Regions from separate parts of the Serratia plymuthica genome, predicted to be linked through region 2. Evidence: predicted binding sites of a transcription regulator. Region 2 holds the regulator's gene; each other region holds the start of a gene.

Region 1 (4,251 bases), 1.5 Mb from region 2:
TGGATCTGCTGGTACGCCAGGGCAAGGCGCTGTATGTCGGGCTGTCCAACTATCCGGCCGACCGAGCGCGCCAGGCGTTCGAGATTCTGCAACGGCTCGGCACGCCTTGCGTGATCCATCAGCCGAAATACTCTCTGTTCGAGCGCTGGGTTGAGCCGGAGTTGCTGGATACGCTCGAAGAACATGGCGTCGGCTCCATTGCATTCTCCCCGCTGGCCGGCGGCCTGCTGACCGATCGTTACCTGCTCGGCATTCCGCAAGATTCACGCGCAGCCAGCGGCAGCCAGTTCCTGCAACCCAATCAGCTCACCGAGGAAAAACTGGAAAAGGTGCGCCAGCTTAACGCTCTGGCGCAACAGCGCGGACAGAAACTGTCGCAGATGGCGCTGGCCTGGGTATTGCGCGGCGATCGCGTGACTTCGGTGCTGATTGGCGCCAGCAAGACCAGCCAGATTGAAGATGCCGTCGGCATGCTGGCTAACCGTACCTTCAGCAGCGACGAAATCGCCCAAATCGAACGGATATTAATGTAATCGATTACAATTATCGCCGGGCGCATGGCCGGCGATAACCTTTGCAGCGCCAGACAAATCTTAAATCCTCATCCCGTCGCCGCTTTTCAGAATCCCACTAAGATTCAACCCTATCCGCAGGCGCTAATATACCAATATTGCAGTAAAAAAATTATAAGGCCGTTTTATAAACTGATGAACGCGCTTCGTTATTATAAAGCTGGCCAACCCGCTGCGGCGGAAAGGAGAAACCATGTTTAAACCTCTGTTATTGGCCGCTCTGTTGGTGGCGTCTACGGTACCCGCCATCCAGCAGGCGCATGCGGAAGGCCTCAGTATCAATCTGATGCCGGGCGTATCATTGCGCATTGGCGAAGAAGACAATCGCGGTCGTTATTGGGACGGCTACGACTGGCGCGACCGCGACTGGTGGCAAGGCCATCAGGGCCGCTACCTGGGCGATCGCAGCCGTCGGGGCTATTACTGGGATGGTTATCGCTGGCGCGATAACGATTACTGGCGCAAAAATTATTACTATCATGATGGCCGCTATCGCAAATTCGATAAGCATTATTACAAGCATCATGATAAAGACCACTGGAAGGATCGACGCCACGATGACGATCGCGGTCGTCGCCATCATGGCCATGATGATTAATAGCAAAAGATCGGCGTAACGCCGTAATGCCAGCCAGCTAAGCCTGACTGGCATTTTTTATCCCCTCTCGGTGCGTCTCGTGCAGGTTGCAAGGGACCCCGCCCTGGGCCCCTTGCTCGGTTGAGGTGCGTGGGCCTCAGGGTACATCTCACTTTTATCGACCGAAAACGTCCCCCCACCGGCAGAAAAACGCTAACTGACCAGCAGATAACCATTCAGGCCGACGACCACCAACACAATCAGCTTGCCCAGCGTCTGTATGCTGCGGCTGTTCACCATCTCCCCCATCAGCTCCCGGTTGCCGGTAAAGGCGAGCAGCGGCACCAGCGCCAATGCAATGCCGAAGCTCAGCAGCACCTGGCTCAACACCAGAATGCGCGTGGCATCCATCCCCAGCATAATGACGATAAACGACGGCAGCATAGTGACCACCCGGCGCACCCACAGCGGAATGTAAAAGCGTACAAATCCCTGCATCACCACCTGCCCTGCCAGCGTCCCCACGACGGTGGAAGACAGACCGGCGGCCACCAGGCTCAGCCCGAAGAGCGTCGCCGCCGCCTGGCCCAGCACCGGTTGCAGTGTCAGATAGGCCAGATCAAGATCGGCCACGCCGCTGTGCCCACTAAAATGGAAGGTGGCGGCGGCGGTTGCCATCATTGCCAGGTTAACAAAACCGGCGATGGTCATGGCGATGGCGACATCGACCTTGGTGGACGCATACCGATCCGCCTTTGAATTCTCGCCGACAGCCTGGGTTAAGGATGAATGCAAATAAATCACGTGCGGCATGATGGTCGCGCCCAGCACGCCGGCAGCCAGATATACCGCATCGCCATTCGGCAGATCCGGGATCGCCATGCCTTTTAACAGCGGGCCAAGTTGCGGCTGGGAAAACGCCAGTTCCACCATATAGGCAGCGGCAACAAACAGCAGCAGCCCGCCGATCGCCATCTCCAGCGGTTTTTGACCGCGTTTTTGCAGCGTCAGGATCAGAAAAGTGGCGATCCCCGTCAGGATGGCGCCCTCAAGCAGCGTAACGCCCAACAGCAGTTTGAAACCGATCGCCGCGCCGATAAACTCCGCCAGATCGGTGGCCATCGCAATAATTTCCGCCTGCACCCAATAAGCCCATACGGCCGGGCGCGGAAAGCGATCGCGGATGTGCTCCGCCAGGTTTTTGCCCGTGGCGATACCGAGTTTGGCGGAGAGCAGTTGGATAAGCATGGCCATAACGTTGGCCCAGACCACGACCCACAGCAGGCTATAACCCAAAGAGGCACCGGACTGGATGTTGGTGGCGAAATTGCCGGGATCGATATAACCGATGGCCGCGATAAATGCGGGCCCCATCAGCGACAGTTTGATTTTTCTGGATGGGCGACGGGTGTTCTCAACCACGCGACTGTTTGGCATACCCTGAACCCTTACGTCTGATAAACTAAGGGTTATCTTATTTAAATGATAATAATTATCAAGCGCATTTATAACGGTAAAACTTATCTCTGCAATCGGGGATAACTCAGGTTTTAACGAAGGGTGTAACGTGCAGATTACGCTTTTCGGCCCTCTGCCAAGCCATATTCCAGACGAAATACGCCTGCTAATCAAATTAGCACAAGAATAGGAATTTCGTATGGATTCAGTAACATCTTGATTTTTTGTGGCTTATTATAATAATTTAGGATGTTTCCCACTGCGATTTTCCATATTTGCAATGGACCTCTCGTTTTTAAACGTGGCGTTACATAAAATGACATCCGAAATTCAGCCTGCCTCAAATTTGGAGCAAACATGTCCCATATTGCGCACTTTGCGTTAGCGTTGGTGGTGGTTGCGATCTTGGCACTGTTAGTGTGCCGCGACCGTAAAAACATCCGCATTCGCTACGTTATTCAACTGTTGGTTATTGAAGTACTGCTGGCCTATTTTTTCCTGCATTCGGAAGCGGGTTTAGGCTTTGTAAAAGGATTCGCGGCGCTGTTCGACAAGCTGCTCGGGTTTGCTGGGCAAGGGACTGATTTTGTATTCGGCGGTATGGGTGATAAAGGTCTGGCCTTCTTCTTCCTGAAGGTACTGTGCCCGATCGTCTTCATCTCTGCGCTGATCGGTATTCTGCAATACATCAAAGTGTTGCCGTTTATCATCCGGATTATTGGTACCGTGCTGTCAAAAGTAAACGGTATGGGCAAGCTGGAGTCGTTTAACGCCGTCAGCTCGTTGATCCTGGGCCAGTCTGAAAACTTCATTGCCTATAAAGATATCCTGGGCAAGATGTCGGAAAAACGCATGTACACCATGGCGGCAACCGCGATGTCTACGGTTTCCATGTCGATCGTGGGTGCTTACATGACCATGCTGGACGCCAAGTTTGTGGTTGCGGCGCTGGTACTGAACATGTTCAGCACCTTTATCGTGCTGTCATTGGTCAACCCGTATGACACCAGTAAAGAAGAAGAACTGCATCTGGGCAATCTGCACGAAGGCCAGAGCTTCTTCGAAATGCTGGGTGAATACATTCTGGCGGGTTTCAAAGTAGCTATTATCGTTGCCGCCATGCTGATCGGCTTTATTGCCCTGATCGCTGCGCTCAACGGCCTGTTCAGCGCCATCTTCGGCCTGAGCTTCCAGGAAATTCTGGGCTACTTCTTCTATCCATTCGCCTGGATTATGGGGATTCCTAAACACGAAGCCTTGCAGGTGGGCAGCATCATGGCGACCAAACTGGTCTCCAATGAGTTCGTGGCCATGATGGAGCTGCAGAAAGTCTCTGCCGAGCTGTCGCCACGCAGCCTGGGCATTCTGTCGGTGTTCCTGGTTTCCTTCGCCAACTTCTCTTCCATCGGTATTGTGGCCGGTGCGATTAAAGGGCTGAATGAGAATCAGGGCAACGTAGTGTCCCGCTTTGGTCTGAAGCTGGTTTACGGTTCCACGCTGGTCAGCCTCCTGTCTGCGTCCATCGCGGGCCTGGTTCTGGGCTAAGCCGAAACGGCAACAACGAAAAGGTCGCTTCGGCGGCCTTTTTTATTGCCCACAGTTTAGAAAACAGGAAAGACAGAAAGCCGACCCGGAGGTCGGCTT
Region 2 (4,251 bases):
ACGGATCGCACGACGCTGGATCTGTTCGCAGATGAACGCCGTCCGGGGCGCCCGAAAACCAACCCGCTATCCCGAGATGAACAGCTTAGAATCAATAAGCGTAATCAGCTTCGACGCGATAAAGTCCGTGGCTTACGGCGCGTGGAACTGAAAATCAACGCGGATGCGGTGGACGCCCTGAACAAACTGGCGGAACAGCGTAATATCAGCCGCAGCGAGCTTATTGAGCAAATGCTGCTGGCACAACTGGCGGATGAACAGCCGGAACATTGATCTTTGCAGCCGCACATGCGGCACGGTGTTATGGATGACACCGATCAACACCGTTTTATTCCTCCCGGCATCGCATAAACGCGATAAAACCCCGGGGTAAATCTCTGGCATGATACGCACTTACCGGTAAGAGGCAGATTCTTGCCATGTCATCATTTTAATCGGTGTTATCGCGTTCAACGCTAACATCGTGCAATGCAATTAATTGAATTTAAAGGTTATACGCGATATGGCTAATGTAGGCATTTTCTTTGGCAGCGACACTGGCAATACCGAAAACATTGCCAAGATGATCCAGAAAATTCTTCAGCAGCAGTTTGGCAAAGAGGTGTCGGAAATCCGCGACATCGCCAAAAGCAGCAAAGAGGATCTGGAAGCTTTCGACATTCTGCTGTTGGGTATTCCTACCTGGTACTACGGCGAAGCCCAGTGCGATTGGGATGATTTCTTCCCGACGCTGGAAGAAATTGATTTCAACGGCAAGCTGGTTGCGCTGTTCGGTTGTGGCGATCAGGAAGACTACGCGGAATATTTCTGTGATGCGATGGGCACCATCCGCGACATCATTGAGCCACACGGCGCCGCGATTGTCGGCCACTGGCCGACCAAGGGTTACCACTTCGAAGCATCGAAAGGTCTGGCGGACGACAATTTCTTCATCGGCCTGGCGATTGACGAAGATCGTCAACCGGAATTGACCAACGAACGCGTCGCAGCCTGGGTGAAGCAGATCAGCGAAGAACTGAGCCTGGCCGATATCGTCGGCTAACCCTCAAAGGTTGAACAAAAGCCCTGCAAAGTGCATAGTGTTGCCAGCAGGGCCGTTCATCGGCAGCACGGATTTCTGCAATAGAAGCTACATGTTTGTAACTTCCCACATCGTCAAGGTAGACTGAGATATCGGTTTATCCCATCCATCAAGACGTTGCGTGTGTAACATGCAATTGTGCCATGATATCTTTGTTAACAACCGGCGGTTTCCATTTAGGGCAACCGGTTCTATAATGACACGCAATTAACTCTTTGTGCCGACCGATGCCACAGGCAAAAATGCCTCAACTTGATTAGCATAGTAACAGGACTGAATCCGCATGACTGACAACAACACCGCATTGAAGAAGGCCGGCCTAAAAGTCACGCTTCCGCGACTCAAAATCCTGGAAGTACTGCAAAATCCGGAATGCCATCACGTCAGTGCGGAAGATTTGTACAAAAAACTGATCGACATGGGCGAAGAAATTGGCCTGGCGACGGTTTACCGCGTACTGAACCAGTTTGATGATGCCGGCATTGTAACCCGTCATAATTTCGAAGGCGGCAAGTCCGTGTTCGAATTGACCCAACAGCATCACCACGATCACCTGATTTGCCTGGACTGCGGCAAAGTGATCGAATTCAGCGATGAGTCTATCGAAGTGCGTCAGCGTGATATCGCCAAGCAGCATGGTATCAAGCTCACCAACCACAGCCTGTACCTGTATGGTCACTGTGAAATCGGTGATTGCCGCGAAGACGACACCTTGCACGACAAAAAATAATGCCCTCAACCGGCATTGAGAACCGCCTTAACGGCGGTTTTTTTATGCCTCCAGGCAGGGATAAAAAAATCCCCGGACAGGCCCGGGGAAAATCACATCCGAAAGACAACAATTGCAGCGGCACTTCTCCGCGGTACTTCTCTCACTACCCACTGACACTCACTTCACCGTCAACTCACCCGCCGACACGCGGATGGGTAAACTCGTCACAATGCATATTCAAGCAACAGCAGCCGATCGAAGAAAATCGGCCAGGCATCGTCGAAAACGCCGCGAACGCGGAACCCTTGCTTCAAGTAGATTTGGCAGGCATCGCTGCTTTGCCATACGCACAGCACGATATGTTTCGCCCGGCGCTGCTGCGCGCGCTGCTTAATCAGAGCAAACAACGGGTTAAAATAGCCCTGCCCGCGAAACCGGCTCTCGATGGCCAGGCTGCAGATAAAGTAATCGTCCTCCGTGCACTGCGTTCGCACAAAACCGTCGTAGGCCTCATCCAGCGGCTTTATTTCATCGCGATATAGATAGCTCGCCTCAACGCCATATAACTCGTCGAGACTCGCCGCAGTGAAAAATCCGACAAACGCCCCGCACCGATCGTAAGCCAGGGTAATCAGGTCCAGATAGGGGTCGATATTTTGCGCCTGCTGCAGAGAGACCAAACCCATCCCGGCCGGGTTGCCGGCGGAACAATACTCCAGGTAGCTGGTGGCAAAAATCAGCTTCGCCATGCGAGTCTTGTCCGCGTCGTCCGCCTGGCACCCCGGCAGAAAATGCAACCCGCCCTGCGATAGCGGCAATACCGCATCGCCCGCGCCGACGGTTGGCCGCCAGTAATGGCCCTCATCGATCTGCCGTCGGTTATCGGCTATCAAATACTCGCCGAAAAGCCGGTTCACCCGATCCAGCGCGCGATCATGAGACAGCACCGAATAGTAATGGTAGTGATCGATATCGGACCTTATCTGCGCCGGATAGGCCATGCGCGGCACCTCATCGACGGTAAATATTTCCGCATGGCGCGCCAGGTCCATCGGTTGCTCAAGCTGCCAATCCACCTGCTCCAGCCGATCAATGCATTGCCGATAGCTGCGCAGTTCCTCCTCCCCGAGCGGCAACCTCTCATTGGTGATCACATCTTCCAACAGGCGCATGCCGCGGATACCGCAGGTCACCGCCTGCGGAACAGCGTCATAATGAACCCCATGATCCTGGCAAAAACTATCGTGGCTGAGGAAAGTCCTGCCAATGTGGCGGCTCCACAACAGATAAAACGCATCGAACAACTTTCTTTCATAGATGGGGTTTTTATCCGGCACGTCACCGGTTTGCGCCGCATGGATCCGATCCAGGCCCGCCAATATTTTGCACAGCGACCTATCGCCGCTGCGGCCAATGATCATCCCGGTTTCATCAAGAAACAAATTCAACCCGCTGACGTGGCTGACTTCGCCATCGGGCAGGAGCTGAAGGTAATCCGGCACTTCCGGCTTCAGCAGGAAAAACGTCGCCGAACGGTGCGGAAGGGTGTCGATATCCATGTACATTCCGCCCATTTCAATCAGGATCAAAAAGCGAAAGTAATCAGAAAGCGTGGCGTAATAGCGCTTATCATGGAGCACGTGGATAAAACCCAGGTTGCCGCCGACCCTTTTTTGCGCCAGTTCACTCAGCGAATGCACCTGCAACCGGTGGTTGCCGGCATCGAACTCCCCCAGCAGCCCGCCTTTCACTTCCGCCGCAGGGGTAAAATACGCCTCGTTTTTGAGTTGCCGCGCATCCCATACCCAGAGCATCCCGGTCCATTCGTCGGCGATTGTGCTGCGAACAGCCTGCTGCGCATCTCCCCATTGGGAGATAACCTCTCTGGCATCGTCTGGAATGGCGCCGCCCAGCCAAATGCGGTGCAGCAATTTTTCCTGCGCGGCCAACTGGCGCGTAGGAACGCAAAATAATGAGGAGCACTGCGCGGCATCGAATAAATGCCCTTGTTCAGCCAGCCACGCCCGCAGTTGGCCAACCCCTCGCCGGTACTGCCCCAGCAACGCCGGGGAACGCTGGCGCTGATATTTCACGAACGCTAACTTCAGATTATTAATCCAGGCCTCGTAGTCGGCGCGAAACAGGTCATGCCGCATCAATCCCAAACGCTCGTCATCAAGCTTCATCGTCAGCCTCCCGCCTGCGGTGAACAAGATCCGTATCCCTGTGGATTTTTGCTCTGCCAATGCCAGGCGTCGCGAACCATTTTTTCCAGACCTCTCTTGGCTTGCCAGCCTAATTTTTCCGCCGCCAGCGTCGGATCAGACCAGCACTCGGCAATATCTCCTGCGCGGCGCGGGTTAATTTGATAGGCGATTTTAAATCCGCAGGCGTGTTCAAATGCCTGGATAATCTCCAGCACCGAATAGCCTTTGCCGGTGCCCAGGTTATACACGTT
Region 3 (4,251 bases), 2.7 Mb from region 2:
ACGTAACTACCTGTGGAAGCATGCTCACCTGGTGTCCAAAGTGGTGGAAGGCAAAGAAGAAGACGGCGCCAAGTTCCGCGACTACTTTGATCACCATGAGCCTATTGCCCAGGTGCCTTCACACCGTGCATTGGCGATGTTCCGTGGCCGCAACGAAGGCGTGCTGCAGTTGGCGCTGAACGCCGATCCGCAGTTTGAAGAAGCCCCGCGCGAAAGCCAGGCGGAGCAAATCATCATCAGCCACCTCGACCTGCGCCTGAATAACGCCCCGGCCGATGCCTGGCGCAAAGCGGTGGTCAACTGGACCTGGCGCATCAAGGTGCTGTTGCATCTGGAAACCGAACTGATGGGGACGGTGCGCGAACGCGCGGAAGACGAAGCCATCAACGTTTTCGCCCGTAACATGCAGGATCTGCTGATGGCCGCACCGGCCGGCATGCGCGCCACCATGGGCCTGGACCCCGGTCTGCGCACCGGGGTAAAAGTGGCGGTGGTGGATGCCACCGGCAAGCTGGTCGCTACCGATACCGTCTACCCGCACACCGGCCAGGCTGCGAAAGCCGCTGCCATCGTCGCCGCCCTGTGCATCAAACACAAAGTAGAGCTGGTCGCTATCGGCAACGGCACCGCATCGCGTGAGACCGAGCGTTTTTACCTTGAATTGCAGCAGCAGTTCAGCGAAGTCAAAGCGCAGAAGGTGATCGTCAGCGAAGCGGGCGCCTCGGTATATTCCGCCTCCGAACTGGCGGCGCTGGAATTCCCGAACCTCGACGTTTCGCTGCGTGGCGCCGTCTCCATCGCCCGCCGTTTGCAGGATCCGTTGGCCGAACTGGTCAAAATCGACCCGAAATCCATCGGCGTCGGCCAGTACCAGCACGATGTCAGCCAAAGCCAGCTGGCGAAAAAGCTGGACTCGGTGGTGGAAGACTGCGTAAACGCCGTCGGTGTGGATCTGAACACCGCCTCAGTGCCGTTGCTGACCCGCGTGGCCGGCCTGACCCGCATGATGGCGCAGAACATCGTTACCTGGCGTGATGAGAACGGTCGCTTCAGCAACCGCGAACAACTGCTGAAAGTCAGCCGTCTGGGGCCAAAAGCCTTTGAACAGTGCGCCGGCTTCCTGCGCATCAACCACGGCGATAACCCGCTGGATGCCTCTACCGTTCACCCGGAAACCTACCCGGTGGTCGAACGTATTCTGGCCGCCACCCGGCAGGCGCTGCAGGATCTGATGGGCAACCCGGCGGCGGTGCGTAGCCTGAAGGCCAGCGACTTCACCGACGACAAATTTGGTGTGCCGACGGTCACCGACATCCTGAAAGAGCTGGAGAAACCGGGCCGCGATCCGCGTCCGGAATTCAAAACCGCCACCTTTGCCGAGGGCGTGGAAACCCTCAACGATCTGCAGCCGGGCATGATTTTGGAAGGCTCGGTCACCAACGTCACCAACTTCGGCGCCTTTGTGGATATCGGCGTACATCAGGACGGCCTGGTGCATATCTCCTCGCTGGCGGACAAGTTCGTCGAAGATCCGCATACCGTGGTGAAAGCCGGCGACATCGTCAAAGTGAAGGTGATGGAAGTGGATCTGCAACGCAAACGCATCGCGCTGAGCATGCGTCTGGACGAGCAACCGGGTGAAGGTTCGCCACGTCGCGGCGGCGCCCCGGCGAAGGACAGCCCTTCCCGCGCGCCGGCCAATAAGGCCAAACCGCGCAGCAGCTCGACGGCAGGCAACAGCGCCATGGGCGACGCGCTGGCTGCGGCATTCGGTAAGAAATCGTAGGGGCAGTGCTGCCTAGCTGAAAGACTCAAGGTACACAGGGCGGAGCCGGCTCCGCCCTTTCTCAAAAAAAGCGTCGCTATTTTTTGACCCGCCTCAATAAACCCGCTTATTTTTCCCGAGCGACAATCCCCGGTTTTTCAGCCTGAAAATAACGCCGAATCCCCGTTCATTAACACCGTTTTTAACATCAGGTTTTCATTTCGTCCTTTCCCGGTGAAACACAAATGGTTACCGCTCGTATTCCGCCGGCAAGATGTTACCGAATAAACGCCGGCTCGCCGCCATCCCCTCTAAACGCCACTCAATTTGTCGCTAATTTTTGCAAATCGGAAAAAATCACTGCAATTACGTAACTGATTTAACTCGCCATTCGCATTTGATCCCCCACAGGCCAGGTGATAAAAATAGGGGCATCAGGCAATCCGATCGTTAAGTGCCGATGCCATAACCTTTGGTTACCAATACCCCTACTTTTTGTATTGAATACGATAACTATTCTCACTATTATTGCGTTGCGTGTTCACTGCATTACCTCATGAATTGAAAACGTCGGCAGCCTGCGATCTTCATCGCGGCGCTTGGTCTGGAACGTTCTTTTATCGTCATCGGCCCAATAACAGGGGCTCTGAGAAGGTTATATGCATCTTCAGCCTAAACGCTCTTATAAGATTGCCGGTTTTTCCAGTGACATCGGCCCGGCCTATCGCCAGAAACTGTTATCGCTAGGCATGCTGCCCGGCTCTTCGTTTGAAGTGGTGCGCGTCGCACCGCTGGGTGATCCGATAGAAATAAAAACCCGCCGCGTCAGCCTGGTGCTGCGCAGGAAAGACCTGGCCCTAATCCTGCTCGACGGCCAATCCTGACTCTGCGCCGTCTCGCTCTGGCCGCGCCCATCGCCCGGCTCAATGTCCATTGACTGATATCACGCGAAAAATGAAAAAACTCACGATTGGCTTAATAGGCAACCCCAATTCCGGTAAAACTACGCTGTTCAACCAGTTGACCGGAGCTCGCCAGCGGGTCGGCAACTGGGCCGGCGTGACGGTAGAGCGTAAAGAAGGCCAGTTCACTACGCCGCAATCCCAGGTCAACCTGGTCGATCTGCCCGGCACCTATTCGCTGACCACCATCTCGGAACAAACCTCGCTCGACGAACAGATCGCCTGCCATTACATCCTGAGCGGCGATGCCGATCTGCTGATCAACGTCGTCGACGCCTCCAACCTTGAGCGCAACCTGTACCTGACGCTGCAACTGCTGGAACTGGGCATCCCCTGCATCGTTGCGCTGAACATGCTGGATATCGCCAGAAGCCAGCAAATCGAGATTGATATCGCAGCGCTGTCGGCGCGTCTCGGCTGCCCGGTGGTGCCTTTGGTCTCCACCAAGGCCGACGGCATCGGCATGTTGAAGCAGATAATCGACAACCACCGGTTTAACGATCTGAAAGCGCTGGTGAACTATCCGCCGGCGCTGCTGAAGGAAATGGCCACCCTGAGCGACGCCATGCCGGCGGCTATGCCAACGGAGCAACGCCGCTGGCTGGCGCTGCAAATGCTGGAAGGCGACATCTACAGCCATCAATTGGCCGGCAACGCCACCGCCCTGCTGCCTGCCGCCAGGCTGGCGCTGCAACAACAGCAACAGGAAGATCCTGCATTGGTGATTGCCGATGCGCGCTATCAGTCGATAGCCACCCTGAGCGATGCGGTCAGCAACTCGCAGCAGGCGATGCCAAACCGCCTGACCGAAGCGCTGGACAAAGTGATCCTCAACCGCTGGCTGGGGGTGCCCATCTTTTTGCTGGTGATGTACCTGATGTTCTTGCTGGCGATCAACCTCGGCGGCGCGCTGCAGCCGATCTTTGATATCGGTTCGGCGGCAATCTTTATCCAGGGCATCCAATGGCTGGGCTACAGCCTGCACTTTCCTGAATGGCTGACGATTTTCCTAGCGCAGGGCATCGGCGGGGGCATCAACACCGTGCTGCCGCTGGTGCCGCAAATCGGCATGATGTATCTGTTTCTGTCCTTCCTCGAAGACTCCGGCTACATGGCGCGTGCGGCGTTTGTCATGGACCGCCTGATGCAAGCTCTTGGGCTGCCCGGTAAATCCTTCGTGCCGCTGATTGTCGGCTTCGGCTGCAACGTGCCGTCCATCATGGGTGCACGCACGCTGGATGCCCCGCGTGAACGCTTGATTACCATCATGATGGCGCCGTTCATGTCCTGCGGCGCCCGGCTGGCGATTTTTGCGGTGTTTGCCGCCGCCTTCTTCGGCCAGGACGGCGCCGGCGTGGTGTTCTCGCTGTATATGCTCGGCATCGTGGTGGCGATCCTCACCGGACTGGTGCTGAAGTACACCATCATGCGCGGCGAAGCTTCGCCGTTCGTCATGGAATTGCCGGTTTATCATGTGCCGCACCTGAAAAGCCTGCTGCTGCAAACCTGGCAGCGGCTGAAAGG
Region 4 (4,251 bases), 1.5 Mb from region 2:
CCACCCACAGTTCGTCGTCCGGCGACATCGGGCAGCCCTGAGTGGTGAGAATATGCCGGTCGTCATCGTCCAGCCGGGTGTAATTCACCAGGCCTTCCGCCATGCCGAAGACCTGCTGCAACTGGCAGCCGATTTCCGCCGGAATGCGCGCGGCCAGGGTCTCGCTCAGCTTGGCGCCCCCCACCTGCAACAGTTTGAGGCTGGCCAATGGTTGCCCACCGTCCCACTCTTCGATTGCCTGTAGCCACAGCGTCACCGCCGGCGGCACCAGCGCCGTCACGTTAATCTGGTGCTGCTCGATCAAACCGAAGCATTGCCCGGCATCCGGATCGCTGGCGAACACCACCAGCCCGGTGCCGTAAAACACGCCGAGCACGCCCGGAGAACTCATCGGGTAGTTATGCGCCACCGGCAGCGCGCACAGGTAGCGGGTATGCACATCGAAATGGCAAATTTCCACGCTGCGACGAATGCTGTAGTAGTAATCATTGTGGGTGCGCGGGATCAGCTTTGGCGTCCCGGTGCTGCCGCCGGAGAGCTGGAAGAACGCCACCTGGTCAGCCGGGGTCGGCGTCGCGATAAAATCGTCGGCGTCCTCTTCCAGCCAGGCGGCCAGCGACTGCTCGCCTTCCGCCTGGCTGCGCAGCCCTACTACGCGCAATGAAGGATTTTCGGCGCGAAACGCCGTGAGGAATTCGTCGTTGCCGAACAGGCCATGCCGGCGATCGGCAATCAGCAGCGCGGGCTTGATTTGTGCGGCATAAGCCTTGAGTTCGTTGCGTTGGTGGCTGAACAACGCATTCACCGGCACCACGCCAATTTTCAGCAGCGCAAAGAAGGTCACATAGAACTCGACCACGTTGCCCAACTGCACCAGAGCGGTATCGCCGCGCTGCATGCCCCGGCGTTGCAGCGCGGCGGCCAGCCGGTCAGAAAGTTGATTGAGCCGGCGATAGCTCAGGCTGCATTGCGGATCGATCAGCGCCACGGCGTCATTTTTGGCCTGGCGGGCAATAATGTCGGTCAATGGCCGGTCGGTCCAATAACCGCGTTCGCGATAGCGACGGGCCAACGCCTCAGGCCAGGGAGTAAAATCAATGCTCATGGGTATGCCTATCCTTGGTTCAGGCCAAACGCCCGCGAAATGGTACTGAGTTTGGTGCCGGTTTCACGCCATTCGGATTCCGGCGAAGAGTCTTGCACGATGCCGGCGCCGGCAAACAGCCGCACCTGATTGCCCTGCACTGTGCCGCAACGAATGGTCACGACCCACTCGCCGTTGCCTTCGGCATCACACCAGCCGACAATGCCGCCGAACAGGCCGCGATCAAAGGGTTCAAGCTGTTTGATCACCTGGTGCGCAAGCCGGGTTGGCGTGCCGCACAAAGCCGGCGTCGGGTGCAACAGGCAGGCCAGCGAAAGCGCATTTTCCGCCCGGCTGGCGGCTTCGCCATCAATAGGCGTAGACAGGTGCCACAGCGTGGTGGTGCTCAATAATTCAGGGGATGACGGGATGTTCAAGTGGCGGCAGCGGTCGGCCAATACCTGGCGCATCCCTTCGGTGACGAACTTGTGCTCATAAAGGTCTTTGTCCGACACCAATAGCTGTTGGCTGATGTCACGGTCCCGTAGCGGATCGGCATCGCGGCGGGCAGAGCCGGCCAGCGGATTGGAATGGAACTGCGCGCCGGATTTGCGCAACAGCAATTCCGGGCTGGCGCCTACCAGCGCCCCCTGCTCCAGCGGTACGTGGAAGTGGAAACCGTTAGGGTTCTGGGCGATGATTCGCGCCATCAGCGCCCGGCAATCAACAGGTTCGCGGGTTTCAATCTCCAGCAAGCGCGACAACACCACTTTATCCAACCGGTCGCCACGGGTAGCCAGCACCGCATCGGCAACCATCTGCATGAAGGGCTGCCGGGCAGGTACTTCGGTTTGCCGGGTAATTTCCGGCAAGGCATCCTGCGGCGGCGTTACGCCGGCCAAAAAGGCATCGCGCTCAAACCACTGAGTTTGCTGGGGAATAAACAACGCTGAAGGTTGATGAGTATCAAAAGGAATGGCGCCACAGAGTACCGGGTTCTTCACGCCGGCCAGTTTCGCTTCGGCGAAAGCGTGCCGTACTTCTCGCTGGAACTCCCCATTCACCTGGTCCCCACCTGCTGCGGGCAGCGTGATTTTCGCGAAGCAGCCCTGGGTACTCAGGCTACGGAAAGGAGAGGTAAAGAAGAAGCCCGAGGTGGGCGAAACGCCTGCAGTATTCAGTTCGCTCCCCTTGCTTTGCGGTTTCTTTTGGCCGGCACCCTTTACAGTCACGCTCATCGGTACTCCATTCATCTTCGTTAATGATAATAAACATAATAATGATTATCATTTATGTTTGACCGCGTTAAAGTACCCTTGGAAATTTGCCATGTCAATAATTGTAAACAGCTCTTCTCCTTATCATCGGGGTAGAAAGTCAGCAGCATAAATTATATAAATGATAAGTATTACTATTTAAAACCTAGGGACTTCCTTTATGAAGACGAATCTGATCTTCGGTCTGGCGCTGTTCGGGCTAGCGGCAATCAGCGCCGCTCACGCATCCGATACCGGCTGGCCGCGTAACATTGCAACCTCACACGGCGTGGTCACCCTCGATCAGCCCCCTGCCCGCATCGTTTCTACCAGCGTTACCGTCACCGGCACCCTGTTGGCCATCGACGCGCCGGTGGTAGCCAGTGGGGCAACCACGCCCGGCAGCCGTCTGGCGGACAAACAGGGGTTTTTCCGTCAATGGAGTGACATCGCAGCACGGCGCGGCGTCAAACGTCTGTACGTCGGCGAACCCAATGCGGAAGCCGTCGCGGGGGCTGCCCCCGATCTGATTATCATGTCAGCCACCGGTGCCGATTCCGCCCTGCGCCTGTACGATCAGCTCTCTGCCATCGCCCCGGTGCTGGTGGTCAATTACGACGACAAAAGCTGGCAGGAACTGGCCGCAGAACTGGGCCAGGCCACCGGGCATGAAGCCCAGGCGCATAAGATCATTGGCAATTTTGATGCGCGTGAAAAAGCGCTGAAACAACGGATGACCCTGCCTGAACAACCGGTCTCCGCGCTGGTGTTCGGTTCGGACGGCAAAACCGCCAATCTGTGGACCGCCGAATCGTCCCAGGGGCAGATGCTGAAACAGCTCGGTTTCACCCTGGCGGTGCCGCCCGCCAAATTGAACAACAGCCGCAGCATGGGGGTGCGTAAGGACATCATTCAGTTGAGCGGCGAGAACCTGGCGGAAGGCCTGAACGGCCAGACGCTGATGCTGTTCGCCAACGGCGACGCCGACACGCAGCGCCTGCTGGCCAATCCTTTTCTCGCTCACCTGCCGGCGGTGCAACATAAACGGGTTTACGCGCTGGGCAACGATACCTTCCGGCTGGATTATTACAGCGCCGGCAACTTGCTGACGCTGTTGGAAAAACAGTTTATTTCTCGCTAGTCTCGCTGGCGGGCCGGAGGCTTTCTTCCTGCCCGCCGCTGCCCACCTGGCGCAAGCCGCGCATGGCGAAAGCCAGTACCACACCCAGCACCGCTACCCCAAAACCAAAATGGGTCGACGTCATCGCCGGCAGCATAAACGCCCCCATTGCCCCCAGCAGTAACGCCCCCAACGCGTCGCCCACGACGTTTTGCGCCGTCCACAGGCCATTGATGCGCCCCAGAAAGGCATCCGGCGTCAGGTTCTGAATCAGCCCGTATTGCAGCAATGAGTTCACCGCGCTCAGGTAACCAAAAATCACCAGGAAAAACAGCGCTAAACCGTACCACGGCATCAGACCGAACAGACCGATGGCGACGAACGCGCCTATCGCCGTCGTCAACATCATCCAGCCCGGCCGCGCTACGTGAGCGACCCGGCCGCTGGTGAACGCGCCGATCGCCGCGCCGAGCGGGACGGCGGAATACATAAAGCCCAATTGCGTAGCGCTGACGTGCCACATGCCGGACATCGCCGGATATAACACCCGCACAGCACTGGCCATGGTCAGCAGCGCGCCGATCAACGCCACCATGCCGATTACCCGGTTGCGGAACAAGAAGCCGAAACCACCGACCAACGCGCGCAGCGGGTGTTCGCGCGGTTGTGGCGGCGGTGCTAACTGCGGCAAACGCAGCAAGGGGATCAACGTCAGTAAAGTGCCCAGCGCCGCCAGGCCGTAGTTCCACATCACGCCGGAGTGAGCGATCACCAGGCCCCCAATCGCCGGC

Evidence for each region. The regulator Fur, encoded in region 2, represses iron uptake genes when iron is present. The targets are predictions, from matches to a motif close to ATAATAATGAGAACNACTATCAA.
Region 1: JK621_RS23310 (Nramp family divalent metal transporter) is a predicted target of Fur. The motif match lies at 2,626-2,648, and genes of this name have one in related genera.
Region 3: feoA (ferrous iron transporter A) is a predicted target of Fur. The motif match lies at 2,272-2,294, and genes of this name have one in related genera.
Region 4: JK621_RS23250 (isochorismate synthase) is a predicted target of Fur. The motif match lies at 2,352-2,374, and genes of this name have one in related genera.

What each region holds. Positions count from the first base shown of each region.
Region 1 is NZ_CP068771.1:5,019,718-5,023,968, reverse strand. Features, by position in the region: gene mgrA (L-glyceraldehyde 3-phosphate reductase) at 1-533, shown strand, start outside; gene JK621_RS23315 (DUF2502 domain-containing protein) at 766-1,170, shown strand; gene JK621_RS23310 (Nramp family divalent metal transporter) at 1,363-2,586, opposite strand; gene JK621_RS23305 (NupC/NupG family nucleoside CNT transporter) at 2,965-4,152, shown strand.
Region 2 is NZ_CP068771.1:1,026,438-1,030,688, reverse strand. Features, by position in the region: gene ybfE (LexA regulated protein) at 1-273, shown strand, start outside; gene fldA (flavodoxin FldA) at 503-1,042, shown strand; gene fur (ferric iron uptake transcriptional regulator) at 1,365-1,811, shown strand; gene JK621_RS04845 (glycosyltransferase) at 2,018-3,979, opposite strand; gene galE (UDP-glucose 4-epimerase GalE) at 3,982-4,251, opposite strand, start outside.
Region 3 is NZ_CP068771.1:3,821,340-3,825,590, reverse strand. Features, by position in the region: gene JK621_RS17765 (Tex family protein) at 1-1,786, shown strand, start outside; gene feoA (ferrous iron transporter A) at 2,425-2,649, shown strand; gene feoB (Fe(2+) transporter permease subunit FeoB) at 2,720-4,251, shown strand, end outside.
Region 4 is NZ_CP068771.1:5,010,588-5,014,838, reverse strand. Features, by position in the region: gene JK621_RS23255 ((2,3-dihydroxybenzoyl)adenylate synthase) at 1-1,105, opposite strand, end outside; gene JK621_RS23250 (isochorismate synthase) at 1,114-2,322, opposite strand; gene fepB (Fe2+-enterobactin ABC transporter substrate-binding protein) at 2,522-3,481, shown strand; gene entS (enterobactin transporter EntS) at 3,468-4,251, opposite strand, start outside.